4 regions of the Pseudomonas palmensis genome follow, and region 1 is predicted to be linked to each of the others. Evidence: riboswitches for the same ligand, from Rfam matches in the RefSeq annotation. Region 1 holds a riboswitch; each other region holds the start of a gene.
What was found. A riboswitch is a leader RNA that binds a small molecule or an ion and turns the genes downstream of it on or off. The one in region 1 is predicted to bind cobalamin.
Positions count from the first base shown of each region.

Region 2: another riboswitch for cobalamin. It lies ahead of cobO (cob(I)yrinic acid a,c-diamide adenosyltransferase); the one in region 1 lies ahead of ACPRTJ_RS23055 (CbtB domain-containing protein).
Region 3: another riboswitch for cobalamin. It lies ahead of ACPRTJ_RS19795 (ABC transporter substrate-binding protein); the one in region 1 lies ahead of ACPRTJ_RS23055 (CbtB domain-containing protein).
Region 4: another riboswitch for cobalamin. It lies ahead of ACPRTJ_RS19175 (TonB-dependent receptor plug domain-containing protein); the one in region 1 lies ahead of ACPRTJ_RS23055 (CbtB domain-containing protein).

Region 1 is NZ_CP187958.1:4,995,961-5,000,145, forward strand. Features, by position in the region: gene ACPRTJ_RS23035 (response regulator transcription factor) at 1-113, opposite strand, end outside; gene cobM (precorrin-4 C(11)-methyltransferase) at 409-1,155, opposite strand; gene ACPRTJ_RS23045 (cobalamin biosynthesis protein) at 1,183-1,587, opposite strand; gene ACPRTJ_RS23050 (CbtA family protein) at 1,587-2,276, opposite strand; gene ACPRTJ_RS23055 (CbtB domain-containing protein) at 2,288-2,473, opposite strand; cobalamin riboswitch at 2,588-2,816, opposite strand; cobalamin riboswitch at 2,873-3,070, shown strand; gene cobW (cobalamin biosynthesis protein CobW) at 3,169-4,185, shown strand, end outside.
Region 2 is NZ_CP187958.1:3,674,353-3,678,537, forward strand. Features, by position in the region: gene ACPRTJ_RS17000 (PQQ-dependent sugar dehydrogenase) at 1-1,178, opposite strand, end outside; gene ACPRTJ_RS17005 (hypothetical protein) at 1,257-1,835, opposite strand; cobalamin riboswitch at 1,986-2,207, shown strand; gene cobO (cob(I)yrinic acid a,c-diamide adenosyltransferase) at 2,343-2,954, shown strand; gene ACPRTJ_RS17015 (cobyrinate a,c-diamide synthase) at 2,951-4,185, shown strand, end outside.
Region 3 is NZ_CP187958.1:4,276,265-4,280,449, forward strand. Features, by position in the region: gene ACPRTJ_RS19780 (pseudoazurin) at 1-39, opposite strand, end outside; gene ACPRTJ_RS19785 (ABC transporter ATP-binding protein) at 61-852, opposite strand; gene ACPRTJ_RS19790 (FecCD family ABC transporter permease) at 849-1,865, opposite strand; gene ACPRTJ_RS19795 (ABC transporter substrate-binding protein) at 1,862-2,875, opposite strand; cobalamin riboswitch at 3,022-3,216, opposite strand; gene ACPRTJ_RS19800 (DUF1624 domain-containing protein) at 3,257-4,185, opposite strand, start outside.
Region 4 is NZ_CP187958.1:4,129,938-4,134,122, forward strand. Features, by position in the region: gene ACPRTJ_RS19165 (ABC transporter substrate-binding protein) at 1-414, opposite strand, end outside; gene ACPRTJ_RS19170 ((2Fe-2S) ferredoxin domain-containing protein) at 411-752, opposite strand; gene ACPRTJ_RS19175 (TonB-dependent receptor plug domain-containing protein) at 851-2,785, opposite strand; cobalamin riboswitch at 2,907-3,109, opposite strand; gene folD (bifunctional methylenetetrahydrofolate dehydrogenase/methenyltetrahydrofolate cyclohydrolase FolD) at 3,247-4,101, opposite strand.

The DNA.
Region 1 (4,185 bases):
GCACTCGCGCCGTCTCGGGCTTCACCGACGATGTTGTAGCCATCGCGCTCCAGCAGGGTGCGGATGGCGAAGAGGATGGTGGTGTGGTCATCAACGATCAAGACTTTGGGCATCGCGCAACTCCTTGTCAGAGAGGTGATCCAGGCCCCGAACCGTTCGGGGCGACGCCTGCCCAGGCTCTGGCAAGGCGGCCAAGATACGTGGAAACGCTCAGCAGGAGTACGTCCAGTATAGAAGTGAGGAAGAAATCAGTTCGATTAGAGGATTTTTCTTACAAGGCGCTCGAAAGTTCTGTAGCCGATTTCCTATCGCCTGGGCCGGTTATCGCTAGCAGAGGCTGTTGAATTGGCAGGCGCGCCCATGGGAACGCGCCGGGCATCGGGCCGGGAGGGCGGCCGTCAATGGCCGTCAAGGTCGGTACAGGTGCGCATGCCCGGCGCGGTAGAGCGCCGACTCGCTGAAGGTATCGCTGCCTAATACCCGGCCCACCAGGATCAGTGCGGTGCGCCGAAAGCCCTTGGCCTGCACCCGTTGCACGATGTCGTCCAGGCTGCCCAGCACCCAATCCTGATCTGGCCAGGTGGCGCGGTGCACCACGGCGATCGGGCAATCGCTGCCGTAATGCGGACGCAGTTCCTCGACGATTCTGGCCAGGTGCTTGACCCCCAGGTGAATGGCCAGGGTTGCCTGATGGCTGGCGAGGCTCCCCAGCGATTCGCCCGGCGGCATCGGCGAGGTGTCGCCGTAGCGCGTCAGGATCACGCTCTGGGCGATGTCCGGCAGGGTCAGCTCGCATTCGAGCAGCGCGGCACTGGCGGCCACGGCGGTCACGCCGGGGATGATCTGGAACGGGATACCCAGTTCACGCAGGTGGCGGATCTGTTCGCCGATCGCACCGTACAGCCCCGGGTCGCCGCTGTGTACGCGGGCCACATCCTGGCCGTTGGCGTGGGCCGTGCGCATCAGCTCGATGATCTGCCCCAGGTGCAGTTCGGCGCTGTTGATCACGGTTTCGGCGCGGTGGCCTTCGAGCACGGCGGCAGGCACCAGCGAGCCGGCATAGATGATCACCGGGCAGCTGTGGATCAGGCGCTGGCCCTTGACGGTGATCAGCTCGGGGTCGCCCGGGCCGGCACCGATGAAATAGACGGTCATGATGAATCCTTGGAAGATTGCGCGGCATTATCCGTCAAACGGCGGGGCCCAGGCCAATGCCAGGGTGGCGGCGCCTTGCACGGTGCGTGGCAGGCGCAGTGCGGCATTGGCGCCGCCGCGTTGCTCGGCCAGGGCCAGCGCGGCGCTTTCGGCCACCCCATGGCAGCCGCTGAGGGCGAACGCCGTGGGCGAACGGTGGCTCAGGCGGCTTTCGAAGGGGGCCAGTTGCGCGGCCGAAAAGAATACCAGCGGCAACCCCAGTTGCCTGGCCAGTTCATGCAGGCCGGGCTCGTCGGCCTTGAGGTCGATGCTGGCCAGCCCGGCGAGGGCAGAGGCGGGCAGGTGATGGGCGAACAGGGTCTGCTGGAGCAGGGCAGCCAGTTCGCGGGCCGGGCAGCCGCGACGACAGCCCAGCCCGGCATACAGCTGCATCAGGCTGGCTGGCGACGGTACAGCCAGGCACTGAGCAGGCCCAGGGCCAGCCAGAACGCGGCATTGGTCAACAGCGACGCCACTTTGAACTGCGCCTCCAGTGCTTGCGGCGCCAGGCTCTCGTGCACCTCCGGCTGCGGCGCACCGATCACGTGCGGAACAACCAGCAATGCCACACCCAGCGCCTTGAGCAGCCAGTTGTGGGCAAACACGATCAGGGCCAGGCCGGCAGCGGTGGCAGCCGCGGCGCCCACCCACCACAGTTGACGCTGCGCCAGGTCGGCGGCGGCGGTGCCCGGCAGCTCTGGCGGCAGCCCGAGGGTGGGCGCCAGGCAGAATACCGCGAACCCGGCAAGCCCCCAGGCTGCACCGGTGGCGGTACGGCCCGGCGCACGCAGGGTGTACAGCGCAGCCAGGATCAGGGCAAAGCCGACGGCCACCACCAGGTTGCCACCGGTGGTCGACAGCACGCGCTGCCAGCCGTCTTCAGGCGACCAGGCCTCGGCATCGTGGTGGTGGCCTTCACCCGCGGCGTCGGCATGTTCATGGGTTTGGGCGGCTGGTGCCGGGTTCTCGTAGGTTTCGGCCTGCAGAATCAGCGGTGCGACCCAGAAGCTTTGCAGCAGGGTCAGCAGCAGGGCGGCGAGCAGGCCGGTAAAGCCTGCGGTGCGGGCAATGCGCTTGATCATCGGGGCAGGTCTCAGTGGCAAGGGAACGCGGCGCTGTGGCGGGTATCGTGGGCAGCGTTGTGCACCGCCTCGATGTGCGAGAAGCCGGCGAAGTAGACCAGGCAAAGGCCCAGCAGCGATGCGCCGATGGCGACGGCCAGGCGCTGGCTGAGGGTAGTGGGGGTGACGAGGGGCTGGCTGGCGGTACTGATGGGCATGGCGCGTTCCTTTTTGCTGTTGTCGTGTCGTCGGGGCTGTCGGCAACAGGCAAGCGCGGCCAACCCCTGCGCGAGGCTCGCCCAGGGGTTCAACAGCGCCCGCCCACCGCGGGTTTGTCATGACTGTATCGGGCCGGTCTCCGGGCTTGCGAGGGCTGGCAGCATGCTCAGCCTGAGGGCGTCACCTTCCCATGCCGCACAGCTGGCACAGTGGTAAAGACGCTTTCCTCGCTTACCGTTGCGGGGGCAGCACCGGATTTGTCGCTGCTTCTTTGCAGAAGCGGCTGACGCACCGGTTTCCCGTTTCACCTTGTAAAAAGGCACCCGAACGAATGCGGCTAGCAAATCATGCGCGCCGGCATCCGTCAATACAGCGGTTGACCTGCCCCGGACCACTGCGTAGCCTAGCCGCTTCGAGGTTCTGCGGCCCTGGCTGCAGCTAAGACGGGAATACGGTTCAAGCCGTGGCTGCCCCCGCAACTGTAAGCGTTAACGGCATCGGCCGTGCCACTGCCCCGGGCGGGAAGGCGTCGATGCTGCCGGCAGGCGTGCCGGCACAGCGCGAGCCAGGAGACCTGCCTCGAACAGTTTCCGACTTTCAACCGGGCGGGGTGATCCGGTGGCGAATGCGCTCAGGCAGCAAGGCTCCTGCGGCTCTCGTCCTGCATGCCCGCCATCCTGCCAAGGGCACCCCCATGAAAACACTGGCCAAACTCCCCGTCACCATCGTTACCGGCTTCCTCGGCTCGGGCAAGACCACCCTGCTGCGGCACATGCTCGACAACGCCCAGGGCCGCCGCATCGCGGTGATCGTCAACGAGTTCGGCGAGCTGGGCATCGATGGCGAGATCCTCAAGCAGTGCAGCATCGGCTGCACCGAGGAAGAAGCCAGCGGGCGCGTCTACGAGCTGGCCAACGGCTGCCTGTGCTGCACCGTTCAGGAAGAGTTCTTCCCGGTGATGCGCGAGCTGGTGGCGCGCCGTGGCGACCTGGACCATATCCTCATCGAAACCAGCGGCCTGGCGCTGCCCAAGCCGCTGGTGCAAGCCTTCCAGTGGCCGGAAATCCGCAACGCCTGCACGGTCGATGCGGTGATCACCGTGGTCGACAGCCCGGCCGTGGCCGCCGGCACCTTCGCTGCCTACCCCGACCAGGTGGACGCCCAGCGCAAGCTCGACCCGAACCTGGACCACGAGTCCCCACTGCACGAACTGTTTGCCGACCAGCTGGCCAGCGCCGACCTGGTGGTGCTGAACAAGGCTGACCTGATCGCTGCCGACGACCTGGCCAGGGTGCGCGCCGAGGTGGCCGAGGAACTGCCGCCTGCGGTCAAGGTGGTGGAGGCCAGCAGCGGCCGCCTGCCGTTGGACGTATTGCTGGGTCTGGGCGCCGAATCCGAGCAGCACATCGACGCGCGCCGTACCCACCACGATTCGCACCATGACGGCGATGACGACCACGACGATCACGACCATGATGCTTTCGACTCCATCTCCATCGAGTTGCCCCAGGCCGACGAAAGCCTGCTGCTCGATGCCCTGACCCAACTGGTGGTGCAGCACGGCATCCTGCGCGTGAAGGGCTTCGCGGCCATTCCGGGCAAGCCGATGCGTCTGCTGGTGCAGGGCGTGGGTACGCGCTTCGACAAGCACTTCGACCGCGCCTGGCGCAGCGACGAGCCACGTACCACGCGCCTGGTGCTGATCGGCCAG
Region 2 (4,185 bases), 1.3 Mb from region 1:
ATGGGCTTGCCCGACGGTTTGCCCGCCGTGCTGAACGGCACGAAGATCACCTTGTAGCCACTGTGCGGCTTGCGGTTCCATGAGCCGTGCTGGCCGATGAACGCGCCCTGGTCGAACGGCGCCGGCAAGGCGTTCGGCACGGTAAACGCCAGCCCCAGCGAGGCGGTGTGCGGCCCCACCGCATAGTCCGGCGCTATCGCGCTGGCCACCAGCTTTGCATCCTGCGGCTGTACGCGCTCATCCACATGCTGCCCGTAATAGCTGTAGGGCCAGCCATAGAAGGCGCCGTCCTTCACCGACGTGATGTAGTCCGGCACCAGGTCGCTGCCGATCTCGTCACGTTCGTTCACCGCCGTCCACAGCTGCTGGCTATGGGGTTCCCAGGCCAGGCCGTTGGGGTTGCGCAGGCCGGTGGCGAACAGGCGCTGGCTGCCGGTGGCCGGGTCGACCTCCCAGATCGCGGCGCGGCCTTTCTCCTGCTCCATGCCGTTCTCGGCCACGTTGCTGTTGGAGCCCACGGTCACGTACAGCTTCTTGCCGTCGGGGCTGGCGATCACGTTCTTGGTCCAGTGGTGGTTGAGCGTGCCGCCCGGCAGGTCGACCACCTTGGTGCCGCTGCCCTGCAGGCGGGTGGCGCCTGGCTCGTAGGTGAAGCGCAACAGCCGATCGGTGTCGGCCACATAGAAGTCGTTGCCCACCAGGGCCATGCCGAACGGCGAGTTCAGCCCCTCGATGAAGGTGGTGCGGGTGTCGGCCACGCCGTCCTTGTCGCTGTCACGCAGCAGGGTGATGCGGTTGGGGCTGGGCACTCCGGCGCCGGCGCGGCCCATCACCTTGCCCATCACCCAGCCCTTGATGCCCTTGCCGTCATCGGGCTTGGGCGGCGCGTTGGTCTCGGCCACCAGCACGTCGCCGTTGGGCAGCACGTACAGCCAGCGCGGGTGGTCGAGCTTGTCGGCGAAGGCCACCACCTGGGTGCCTGCCGCAGCCTTGGGTTTGCCGCCCTCTGGCCAGCCGATGGCCGGCGCGATGTTTACCGTGGGGATGAAGGTCTTGTTCGGTTCGGGCAGGCGCGGCGACGGGCCGGTGCCATCGGTGACGTCCAGGCGGGCGTTCTCGCCGCAGGCCACCAGCCCGGTGGTGAGTGCCAGCAGTACAGCAATGCGCATGTTGCCCATGATCGGTGTCCCTCGCGAAGTTGGCCGTGTCCAGTAAGGTAGAGGCGGGCACGTCGGCGAGGTTCCCTCGACAGGGGCTCAGGCCTGCTTGAGCAGCAGCGCGATGCCGGGGTGGTAGCGGCCCACGTCGTCGTGCAGTTTGCGGTAGCCATAGGGGAACACCCAGGCGATGGCGCATGCATTGTGCTTTTGCAGGTCGTCGACCAGGTCCTGAAGCTCTTCGGGGCTGGCGTGTTGCCCGGCCTTGTACGGGCTGACGAACAGCGCGGCGACCTTGAGCTGGCTGGCATAGCCCACCAGGCGAGCCTGGGCGACGCTCTCCTGCAGGGCATCGGTGAGGTCGAGCTTGCCGACCCGTGGCCAGCGCTGGGTGGCTTGCAGGTAGGCGGTCTCTTCCTTGCTGGCGATCACCAGGTCGCAGTGCGCCGCACGCTCGCCTTCGTCGCGCTGCTTCTTGGTCTGCGCACCCTGCAAGGTCACCAGCTCCGCCTGCCAGGCGGCCGCGCTCAGCACGCCAAGGTTGCTTTGCACGCCTTGCCAGTAGGGGGCGTCGCTGTCGCCCAGGGTCTGGTTGTAGCGCTCCAGGCACTCGGCCCAACGTTCCAGGGCGGGGCGCAGGAACTCCAGACGCGGGTTGTTGATGATCAGACCTTGCATGCCGTGCTCCATTGTTATTGTGGATCGGAGAGGTGCGGATAATGGCTATGTGATATCACTGCAGTGAGTGTGACACAAGATGACATAAATGCCATTGATCCAGACCGCTTCGCAGCGCCTTTGATTGACGCTCATGGCCCAACCCTCTAACCTTCGCGACTTGTTTCAGGTGCTCTGCGGCCAAGGTGCCGGCAGGGTGAAACAGGGAAGCCGGTGGGCACGTGCAACGTGCGATTCCGGCGCTGCCCCCGCAACGGTAAATGAGTCGGGATCGCGCAGGGCCACTGGGTGCAACAGCCCGGGAAGGCGCGCGATCCGGGTCGATCAGACCCGCCCATGAGCCCGGAGACCGGCCTGTCACAGATCAACGGCATCACGGAGGGTGATGCGCGGTTCTCCCGGCCAGTGGCAGGGCCTGCGCGTTTTCCGTGTGCCATCGCCAACCTGCTGTCGCGCCGACTCGATCCCCCCGGTCCCTGTGCGCGCCAGTTGCCCACGGAGCCTCCGATGACCGACACCACCGATCGCGACGAACGCCATCTGGCGCGCATGCTGCGCAAAAAAGCGGTAATCGACGAACGCATTGCCAACTCGCCCAATGAATGCGGCCTGCTGCTGGTACTCAGCGGCAACGGCAAGGGCAAGAGCAGCTCGGCCTTCGGCATGCTGGCGCGGGCCCTGGGCCACGGCATGCAATGCGGCGTGGTGCAGTTCATCAAGGGCCGCAACAGCACCGGCGAGGAGCTGTTCTTCCGCCGCTTCCCCGAACAGGTGCGCTACCACGTGATGGGCGAGGGCTTTACCTGGGAAACCCAGGACCGCCAGCGCGACATCGCCGCCGCCGAGGCTGCCTGGGCGGTTTCGCGCCAGTTGCTGCAGAACCCGGCCATCGGTTTTGTAGTGCTCGATGAGCTCAACATCGCCCTCAAGCACGGCTACCTCGACCTCGACCAGGTGCTCGGCGACCTGCAGGCACGCCCACCGATGCAGCATGTGATCGTCACCGGCCGCGGCGCCAAGCCCGAGATGATCGAGCTGGCCGACACCGTGACCGAGATGGGCATGGTCAAGCATGCCTTCCAGGCCGGCATCCGTGCCCAGAAGGGCGTGGAACTATGAGGCAAACCCGTCATTGCCCGGCGGTGCTGATCGCGGCACCTGCATCTGGCCAGGGCAAGACCACGGTGACGGCCGCATTGGCGCGCCTGCACCGTAACCAGGGGCGCAAGGTCCGGGTGTTCAAGTGTGGCCCGGACTTTCTCGACCCGATGATTCTGGAGCGCGCCAGTGGCGCACCGGTGTACCAGCTGGACCTGTGGATGGTCGGCGCCGAGGAAAGCCGGCGCCTGCTGTGGGAAGCCGCCGCCGACGCCGACCTGATCCTGATCGAAGGGGTGATGGGGCTGTTCGACGGTACGCCGTCCAGCGCCGACCTGGCGCGGCATTTCGGCGTGCCGGTGCTGGCGGTGATCGACGGCACGGCCATGGCCCAGACCTTCGGCGCGCTGGCCCTGGGCCTGGCGCGCTACCAGCCCGACCTGCCGTTTGCCGGCGTGCTGGCCAACCGGGTGGGCTCGCTGCGTCACGCGCAACTGCTCGAAGGCAGCCTGACCGAAGGCCTGCGCTGGTACGGCGGGCTGTCGCGGGAAACCGGCATCGAACTGCCCAGCCGTCACCTGGGCCTGGTGCAGGCCAGCGAACTGACCGACCTGGACCTGCGCCTGGACGCCGCCGCCAACGCCCTGGGCGACAGCTGCGAGTCGGCCCTGCCGCCGGCGGTGGCCTTCGATGCGCCGCAGCCGCGCAGCATCGAGCCACTGCTGGCCGGCGTGCGGATCGGCGTGGCGCGCGACGAAGCCTTCGCATTCACCTATGGCGCCAGCCTGGACCTGTTGCGCGAGATGGGCGCACAGCTGAGCTTCTTCTCGCCGATCCACGACCGCCTGCTGCCAGACTGCGACAGCCTGTACCTGCCCGGCGGCTACCCTGAGCTGCACCACCATGCGCTGGCCGCCAACACGCCGATGCTGGCGGCGATCCGGGCCCATCACCAGGCCGGCAAGCCCTTGCTGGCCGAATGCGGCGGCATGCTCTACCTGCTCGATGCACTGACCGATGTGGCCGGCGAACGGGCCGAACTGGCCGGCCTGCTGCCGGGCGAGGCGGTGATGCAGAAGCGCCTGGCGGCCCTGGCCCTGCAAGCGGTAGAGCTGCCCGAGGGCACCCTGCGCGGGCATACCTATCACCATTCGCTGACCAGCACCGCGCTCGAACCCATCGCCCGCGGGCAAAGCCCCAACGGCGGGCGCGGCGCCGAGGCGGTGTACCGTTGCGGCCGGCTGACGGCCTC
Region 3 (4,185 bases), 720 kb from region 1:
GGCGCTGGCGAGCAGCAGGGGCAAGGCGGCAAGGCGCATGGGCGGGCTATCCATTTCAGGTCAAGGGGAACGAACGCGCAGGATCTGCGCGCCGTCGAAGGGGTCGGTCAGGTAGTGCGCCTGCACCCCGAAGGTGGCCTGCAGGCGTTGCGGGGTCAGCACCTGCAACGGCGGGCCGACATCCACCAGGCGGCCGCGCTCGAGCACGGCCAGGCGATCGCAGGTGAGGGCCTGGTTGAGGTCGTGCAGGGCGATCAGGGTGGTCACCGGCAGCGCCTGAACCAGGCGCAGAATGCCCAGCTGGTGCTGGATGTCGAGGTGGTTGGTCGGCTCGTCGAGCAACAGTAGCTGCGGGCGTTGCGCCAGGGCCCGGGCGATGTGCACGCGCTGGCGCTCGCCACCGGAGAGGCTGCGCCAGCTGCGTGTTGCCAGGTGGGTGGCATCCACGTCGGCCAGGGCCTGCTGCACGATGGCGTGATCGTCTGCCGACCACGGGCGCAACGCCGACAACCACGGCGTGCGGCCCAGGGCCACGGCATCGAACACGTTGATCGCATCGCTGGTGTCGGCCTGTTGCTCGACCACTGCCAACCGCCGCGCCACCTCGCGGCGTGGCAGCTGCCTGAGCGCGTTGCTGCCCAGCTGCACCTCGCCGCAGGTGGGCGTGCGCAGCCCGGCCAGCAGCTTGAGCAGGGTGGACTTGCCCGAGCCGTTGGGGCCGACGATACCCAGGGTCTCGCCACGGCGCACCTCAAGGTCGACCGCGTCCAGCAGCACGGCATCGCGCACCTTCAAACCCAGCCCGGTGCAGCGCAGTGCAGCTTCATCCAGCGGGTGGGTGACAGCGTTCATCGGGCGCTCCTGCGGCCAATCAGTATCAATGCGAACACCGGTGCGCCGACCAGCGCCGTGATCACCCCCACCGGAATCACCTGGCCCTTGATCAGGGTGCGCGAGAGCACGTCGGCGGCAATCAGGAACAGCGCGCCACCCAGCGCGCTGGCCGGCAGCAGGCGCGCATGGGGGGTACCGAACAGCAGCCGCATCGCATGCGGAATCACCAGCCCGACAAAGCCGATGGCGCCCACGATCGACACCATCACTGCCGTCACCAGTGCCGCGCAGCTGATCAGCAGCACCTGCACGCGGCGTACCGGGATGCCCAGCGAGGCAGCCGAGTCGCTGCCGAAGGTGAAGGCGTCCAGCGCCCGCCGATGCCACACGCACACCGCAAGGCCGGCCAGCGCCACCGGCACCGCCAGCCACACCGACGGCCAGCGCACGCCACTGAGGTTGCCCAGCAGCCAGAACAGGATGCCGCGCGCCTGCTCGGCACTGGCCGACCGGGTGATCAGAAAGGCGGTGAGCGCGTTGAACAGCTGCGAGCCGGCGATCCCGGCGAGGATGATCTGCCCCGTGCTGTTGGACGGCCCGCTGGCACGGGCCAGCAGCGCCACCAGCGCGAAGGCCGCGATGGCCCCGACGAAGGCGCCCAGCGACAGCGTGATCGCCCCCGCGCCCAGCCCCAGCAGCGCCACCAGCACCGCGCCGGTGGAGGCGCCGGCCGAGATGCCGAGCAGGTACGGGTCGGCCAGCGGGTTGCGCAGCAGCGACTGCAGTACCACCCCGCAGGTGGCCAACCCCGCGCCGCAGGCGGCGGCCACCAGCGCACGGGTCAGGCGGTAGTTCCACACGATGCCTTCATCGATCGGGTCCAGCAGGTGCCCGGCGGCCCATAGCTTGTTGGCCAGCACCTGCAGCACCACCGAGGGGGCGATCGGCGTTTCGCCAATCGCCACCCCTGCCAGTATCGCCAGCAGCAGGGCCAGGCACGCGAGCAGGCCGCGCACAACGCTGCCTGTCATGGCGCCAGGTCGAAGCCGTTGATGGCCGAGGCCAGGGTCTCCATGCCGCTGAACAGGCGCGTGCTGGCCTGCATGGCATGTGCATCGAGAATCACGATGCGGTTGTGTCTGACCGCGTCCATGTTGCGCGTGACCGGGTCGCTGCGCAGGAATTCGAGTTTCTTCTGGTAGTCATCGGCCGGGAAGCGACGACGGTCCATGCGCGCGATCACCAGGAAGGTGGGGTTGGCCTTGGCGATGGTTTCCCAGCCCACGGTCGGCCATTCCTCATCGGACTGCACCACGTTGCGCACGCCCAGGGTCTGCAGCATGTAGTCGGGGATACCCTTGCGCCCGGCCACGTACGGGTCGATGTCCAGGTCTGCGCTGGAGAACCAGAACAGGGCGCTGGTGTCCTTCAGATCCTTGCCCTTCACGGTGGCGGCAGCCTTGGCCAGGCGTGCCTTGAGCTCGCTGTTCAACCGCTCGCCACGCGCCTGCACGTCGAAGATCTCGGCCAGCTGGCTGATGCTGTTGTAGATGCTGTCGATGCGAAACGGCTCCAGGCGGGTGCCGTCGGCGCCGACCAGGTTGTCCTTGCCCTCGCAGTCGGACGGCATCAGGTAGGTGGGGATGTTCAGCTCATGGAACTGCTCGCGGGTGCCGACCACGCCCTGCGGGCCGACCATCCACTCCAGCTGCACCGCCACCAGTTGCGGGCGCTTGCCGATCACCGCCTCGAAGCTGGGGTCGTTGTCGGCCAGGCGCTCGACCTTGTCGTTCTGCACCTTGTACTGCGCCAGCACATCGTTGAACCACAGCGAGGTGCCGACCAGCCTGTCGCCCAGGCCCAGTGCGTAGAACATCTCGGTGCCGGCCTGGCCGATGGTCACGGCGCGGTCGGGCGCGTGCTGGAAGGTCAGCGGCATGCCGCAGTTCTGCAGCGTGAGCGGGTAGTGGGTCGGGGCGGCCTGGGCCAGGGTCGACAGACCCAGTCCCGCGAGCAGGGTGACAAGGCGGGGCAACTGCATGATGCGATCTCCATTCGAACCGTACACGGGCAGGGGTGTACAACCTGGAAACACATCGACAGGCGCTGCCGCGAGGGCAGGGCAAGGCCGTTCGGCGCGCGGGGCGCTCGCGGCACAGATGTACTCCCCGGACACCCCGCCGGTTAGTGATTGTTGCTGTGCCGGCAGGTCTCCTGACTGGTGCGTCGTCACCTGGCTCCGGCCTTCCCGGGGGTCACCCAGTGGCATTTCAGGAGCAGGCTCGGCACTTACAGTTGCGGGGGCAGTTCCGTTTGACGCCATGCAGTGGCGTCTCGGATTCCCTATTGATTCCGTGTGGAAACCGGCGGGCGGCATGGTAGTCGATCACGCCGCCCGCAGGGAAACAAAACCCCGCCAGCCTCAGAGGTACTTGAGCCAGGCAATGTCGCGACGGCGGGCCTTGAACGCGGCAAACCAGCGCACCGGCGGGAACAGCGCCACGGCCAGCAGCACGGCGGTCAGCCACACCGCCCAGATACCATCGAAGCCGAAGTAATTGCCCTGGTTCAGGCCCAGCAGTGCAACGCAGGCCAGGTACGCCACTTTCAGCACATACAGGTGCAGCAGGTAGAAGAACATCGGTGCGGCGCCGAACACCGCCAGGGTGCTGATCCACCGACGCTGCCCGGCGCGCTCCAGGCCCAGCAGCAACAGCAGGCCAGCCCCCAGGGTCAGGGCCAGGAACAGCAGCGAGGGCGGGTACTTGGTGATGTTGAAGAAGCTCATCAGGGTGTGCGCGGTGTCGGCCTGAACCGTCCAAGGCGCCTCGCCGTAGCCGTTGAGCAGGCGCAGGGCGACAAAGCCGAGCAGGGTTGCCAGGCCTGCCAGCAGCAGACGGCGCTGGCGCGTGGCGGCCGGCATCGAGTGGGCGAACCAGGGGCCCAGGCCGTAGCCCAGCGCGATCACGCCGACCCACGGCAGCACCGGGTACGAGGTACGCAGGCGCAGGCTGTCGGAGAACTCGAGCCAGCCGCGGTCATGCAGGATCGCCCACGGCACGTGCAGCGCAGAGCCCTGCGCAAAGTGCAGGCCGTCGAGCAGGTTGTGACCGGCCACGATCGCGGCGCCCAGCACCAGCAACAGCGGGCGCGGCAACCACACCAGGGCCGCCAGGGCGATCATGCTGATGCCGATGGCCCAGATCACCTGCAGGTAGATCACGCTGGGCGGCAGCTGGAAGGTCCAGGCGACGTTCACCAGGGTGAACTCCAGCACCACCAGAAACAGCCCGCGCTTGAACAGAAAGGCCGACACATCGCCCCGGCCCTGGTGCTTCTGGCCATAAAGCC
Region 4 (4,185 bases), 870 kb from region 1:
GGAGGCCGGGCGCGGGTCGCAGGCGTTCTCCAGCAGATAGCTGCCGATGCCATTGCGGGTCAGGTGGGTACGGGCGCCCACGCCATCGCGAAAGGCGCTGGCGAAACCGCCGACCACCAGGTCGTAGCGCTGGGCATAGAACACCTCCGGCGAGGGATACAGCCGCGACAGCAGGGGCACGCCGCGGTAGCGCCGGGAGGCCAGCGCCTCGGGGTCGTCATCGATGTAGCTCACCGCAACCAGCGACGGGCCGACCTGCAGGGCCAGCAGCAGGTCGGCGGCATGCTGGTTGAGCGCCAGGATGCGCTGCGGCGGGGCGTGCGGCAGGGTCCAGTCCTGGCCGCAGTTACGGTAGGTCTGGGCGTGGGCCGTGGTGCCGAGCAGGCACAACAGCAGGCAGAGCAGGCGCGTCATGGGGTATCACCATTGAGCAGCAGTGCGCTGACCGGGGTACCTGCGACCAGGTGCTCGCGCACCAGGCGGCGGGCATCGTCGGCGCTGGCGATGCGGTACCAGCAGCGCTCGGGGTAGACGGTGGCGACCGGGCCCAGGTTGCACGGGAACTGGCAGTGGGTACGGGTCAGCAGCACGCCGTCGGCGGTTTCCATGCGCTGGGCGGCGAGCAGTTCGTTGCGCACCACTTTCCACACCTGCTGCGCGCCGCGCTGGGTGCAGCGCGGGCCGGTGCACAGCATCACGTGGCGGGCGTGGGCGGGAATGTGCGACCACTCGGGTTTGCTGGGGATGGGCATGGGCTTGTCCTTGAGTCCGTGGTGCGGCTTTCGCGGGTCAAGCCCGCTCCCACAGGTGACGGATGAGCCTGTGGGAGCGGGCTTGACCCGCGCTGCTTCTAGAAGCTGTAGGTGTAACGCACTTCGCTGGTGAACGGCCTTCCCAGGTTCTGCACCTTGCGTGCGCCGCTGTCCATGCTGGTGGTGTAGTCGCGGTCCAGCAGGTTCTCCAGCAGCAGGCTCAGGCGATGCTGGCGGGCGCCGTCCAGGTAGCGGTAGGCATCGGCGTCCACCACGGTGTAATGCCCGTAGTCCACATCCCGCGGGCTTTTTACCGTGCCGATGTAGCGCACCGCCGCGCCTGCGCCCCACATCCGGTCACCCGACTCGTACCCCAGCCGGCTGCGTGCAAAGAACCCGGGAATGTTGTTGAGGGTGGCGCCGTTGCGCGACTCGCTCAGGTTGCGCGTCATGTCTGCCGCCAGCTGCCAGCGGTCACTGAGCTGGAACTGCCCGTTGACCTCGACGCCGCGCACCTGGATCTCGCCATCGCCGTTGACCCATTGTGCATCCACGATGGTGATCAGGTCCTCGATGCGCCGGGTGAACAGCGTACCGCTCAGGCTGTAAGGCTGGCCCTGGATCAGGCCGGTGTAGTCCAGGCCCAGTTCGGCATTGCGGCTCTTCTCCGGCTTGAGGTTGGGGTTGCCCATCTCGTCGCCCGGTTCGTTGACGTACAGTTGCTCGGCGTTGGGCAGCTTGTAGGCGGTGCCGAACTGGCCGCGCAGCTTGAGCTGGTCGGTCAGGTCGTAGAGCGAGGTGAGCATGCCCACCGTGGCACTGTCACCGCCGCTCAGGTGCTCGCGGCGCACGCCGATGCTGGGGTGCCAGTCAGGCAGGGCGTCGATGACAGGGCGCAGCTGCACATACAGCGCATGGGCCTCGGCCTGGTTGTTATCGATCTTGAGCACGTCGTCCTTGCCCTTGAACCACTGGTTGTCGGTACCGAACACCAGGGTGTGCTCGCCGGGGAGCACGGCCTTGCCTTCGGCCTGCATGCCCCAGTCGCTGAAGCCCCAGTAGTCATCGTGGTTGAGGGTGCGGGTGCTGCCGTCGGTGTTGTTGTAGATGCGGGTGTAGCGCGTATCCCAATCGTTCATGTGGCCTTTGACGAAGTAGCTGAAGTCGGGGTTCAGGCGCTGCTCGAAGGTGGCCGTGGCGATCTGCTGCACGCGGTCGTTGGTGGTACGGCGGTTGGCGTCCGGGCGCAGGAAGTCCAGGTTGGCGGCGCTGTACTGGTAGAACAGCTCCAGGCGGCTGTCATCGCCCAGGCTTTGTGCGGCCTTGGCGCCGAAGGTGTTGACCTCGTAGCTGCGCTTCTTGTCGCTGACCGTCGAGGTGATCTGGCTGCTGTGGTAGGGCTGGTAGCCCTCGGACACGTTGTGGCTGACGTAGGCCAGCAGCCCCAGGTCGCCCAGGCCGTTGCTGAAGATGCGCTCGATACGGGCATCGCCGTTGCGCCCCATGAAGCTGTCGACGCCCAGGTTGACCTGGCCCGAGGGGTCGCGGCTATGGGCCGAACGGGTGACGATGTTGATGACCCCGGCCACGGCCTGGGTGCCGAACAGCAGGCTCTGGCCGCCCTTGAGTACCTCGATGCGCTCGATGGCGGCGGCGGGCAGGGTGTCTATATAGATGCCGCCGTAGAGGCGGTTGTTCAGGCGCACCCCGTCGAGCATGATCAGCGTGTCGTCGTTGCGCCCGCCCAGCAGCGAATAGGTGCCATAGTCGAACGGCCCCTGCTTGGGCGCCACATACAGGCCGGGGACGAACATCTGCAGCACGCGGGTGATGTCGGCGCTGGGGCCGGCGCGCTCGATCTGCTCGCGGTCCACGACCTCCACCTTGCTGCCATAGCGCGCCATCTCGGCCACCGTGGTGGACTCCACCGAGGGTGCGGAGACGATCTGCTGGTCGAGGGTCAGGGGTTCGCTGGCCGCCAGGGCCGGGCTGCCGATCAGGCAACCGATCAGGGTAAAACGACGTGTCTTCATCTACTTCTCGAAAAAGGATTTTTCGGGAAGCGCACAGGAGGGTTCCGGCGAACGCGCGCCAGAATACCGGCTCGTGCCCGCCCACCGCAGGTTTGCCAAAATGACTGAACGCATCCTTTCAACAGTCGTGGGTTTGCAGGCCGGTCTCCGGGCTTGCGAGGCTCGAAGTCATCCGCCTTCCCATGCGTTGCGCACAGTGGCCTGTTGGATGCTTCACTCGCTTACCGTTGCGGGGGCAGCGCCGGACTAGTCATGCAAGACGCACCGGCTTCCCGTTTCACCTGCTGCACGGCGGCAGCAGGCACCTGAAACTGGGCCGCATCTGACCATTGTCATGACCGTTCGTCAACCTGACGGCCTTTGCTGACGAGCGTGCGTTTGTTCCAGGCCAAAAAAAACGGCACCTTCTCAGGTGCCGTTCCTTTAGTGGCTAGCGCCGCTGGAACTTAAATCCAGCGGGGTCAACCGTGCAGCTCTTCGGCCGCATACAAGGTGTTCTCCAGCAGGCACGCCCGGGTCATCGGCCCGACGCCGCCTGGCACCGGAGTGATCCAGCCGGCGCGGGGCAGGGCGGTCTCGTAGACCACGTCGCCCACCAGCTTGCCGTCTTCCTGGCGGTTGATGCCCACGTCGATGACGATGGCGCCTTCCTTGATCCATTCACCCTTGACCAGCCCCGGCTTGCCGGCAGCCACCACCACCAGGTCGGCGCGGCCGACGTGGCCGGCCAGGTCCTTGGTGAAGCGGTGGGTCACGGTCACGGTGCAGCCGGCCAGCAGCAGCTCCATGGCCATGGGGCGGCCGACGATGTTCGAGGCGCCCACTACCACCGCATTCATGCCGTACAGGTCCTGGCCGGTGCTGTGCAGCAGGGTCATGATGCCTTTGGGGGTGCACGGGCGCAGCAGCGGGATGCGCTGGGCCAGGCGGCCTACGTTATAAGGGTGGAAACCGTCCACGTCCTTGTCGGGGCGAATGCGCTCGAGCAGCAGCGAGGCATCCAGGTGCGCCGGCAGTGGCAGCTGCAGCAGGATGCCGTCGATGTCGGCGTCTTCATTTAGGCGGTCGATCAGGTCGGTCAGCGCCTGCTGGGTGGTGTCGCTGGGCAGGTCATAGGCCTGGGAGTTGAAGCCGACCTCTTCACAGTCTTTACGCTTGTGCGAAACATAGACTTGGGAGGCGGGGTCGCTGCCTACCAGGATCACTGCCAGGCCGGGGGTGCGCAGGCCTTGCTCGCGACGTTGCGCGACACGTTGGGCGATCTGCTGGCGCAGGCTGGCGGCGATCGCCTTGCCGTCGATAAGTTGTGCAGTCATGACGCGTGATTAACCATCGAGAGGGAATAAAAAGAGCGCGCATTCTCGCATGACCGGGGCGCAGGGCAAAGGCGCTTGGTCTGG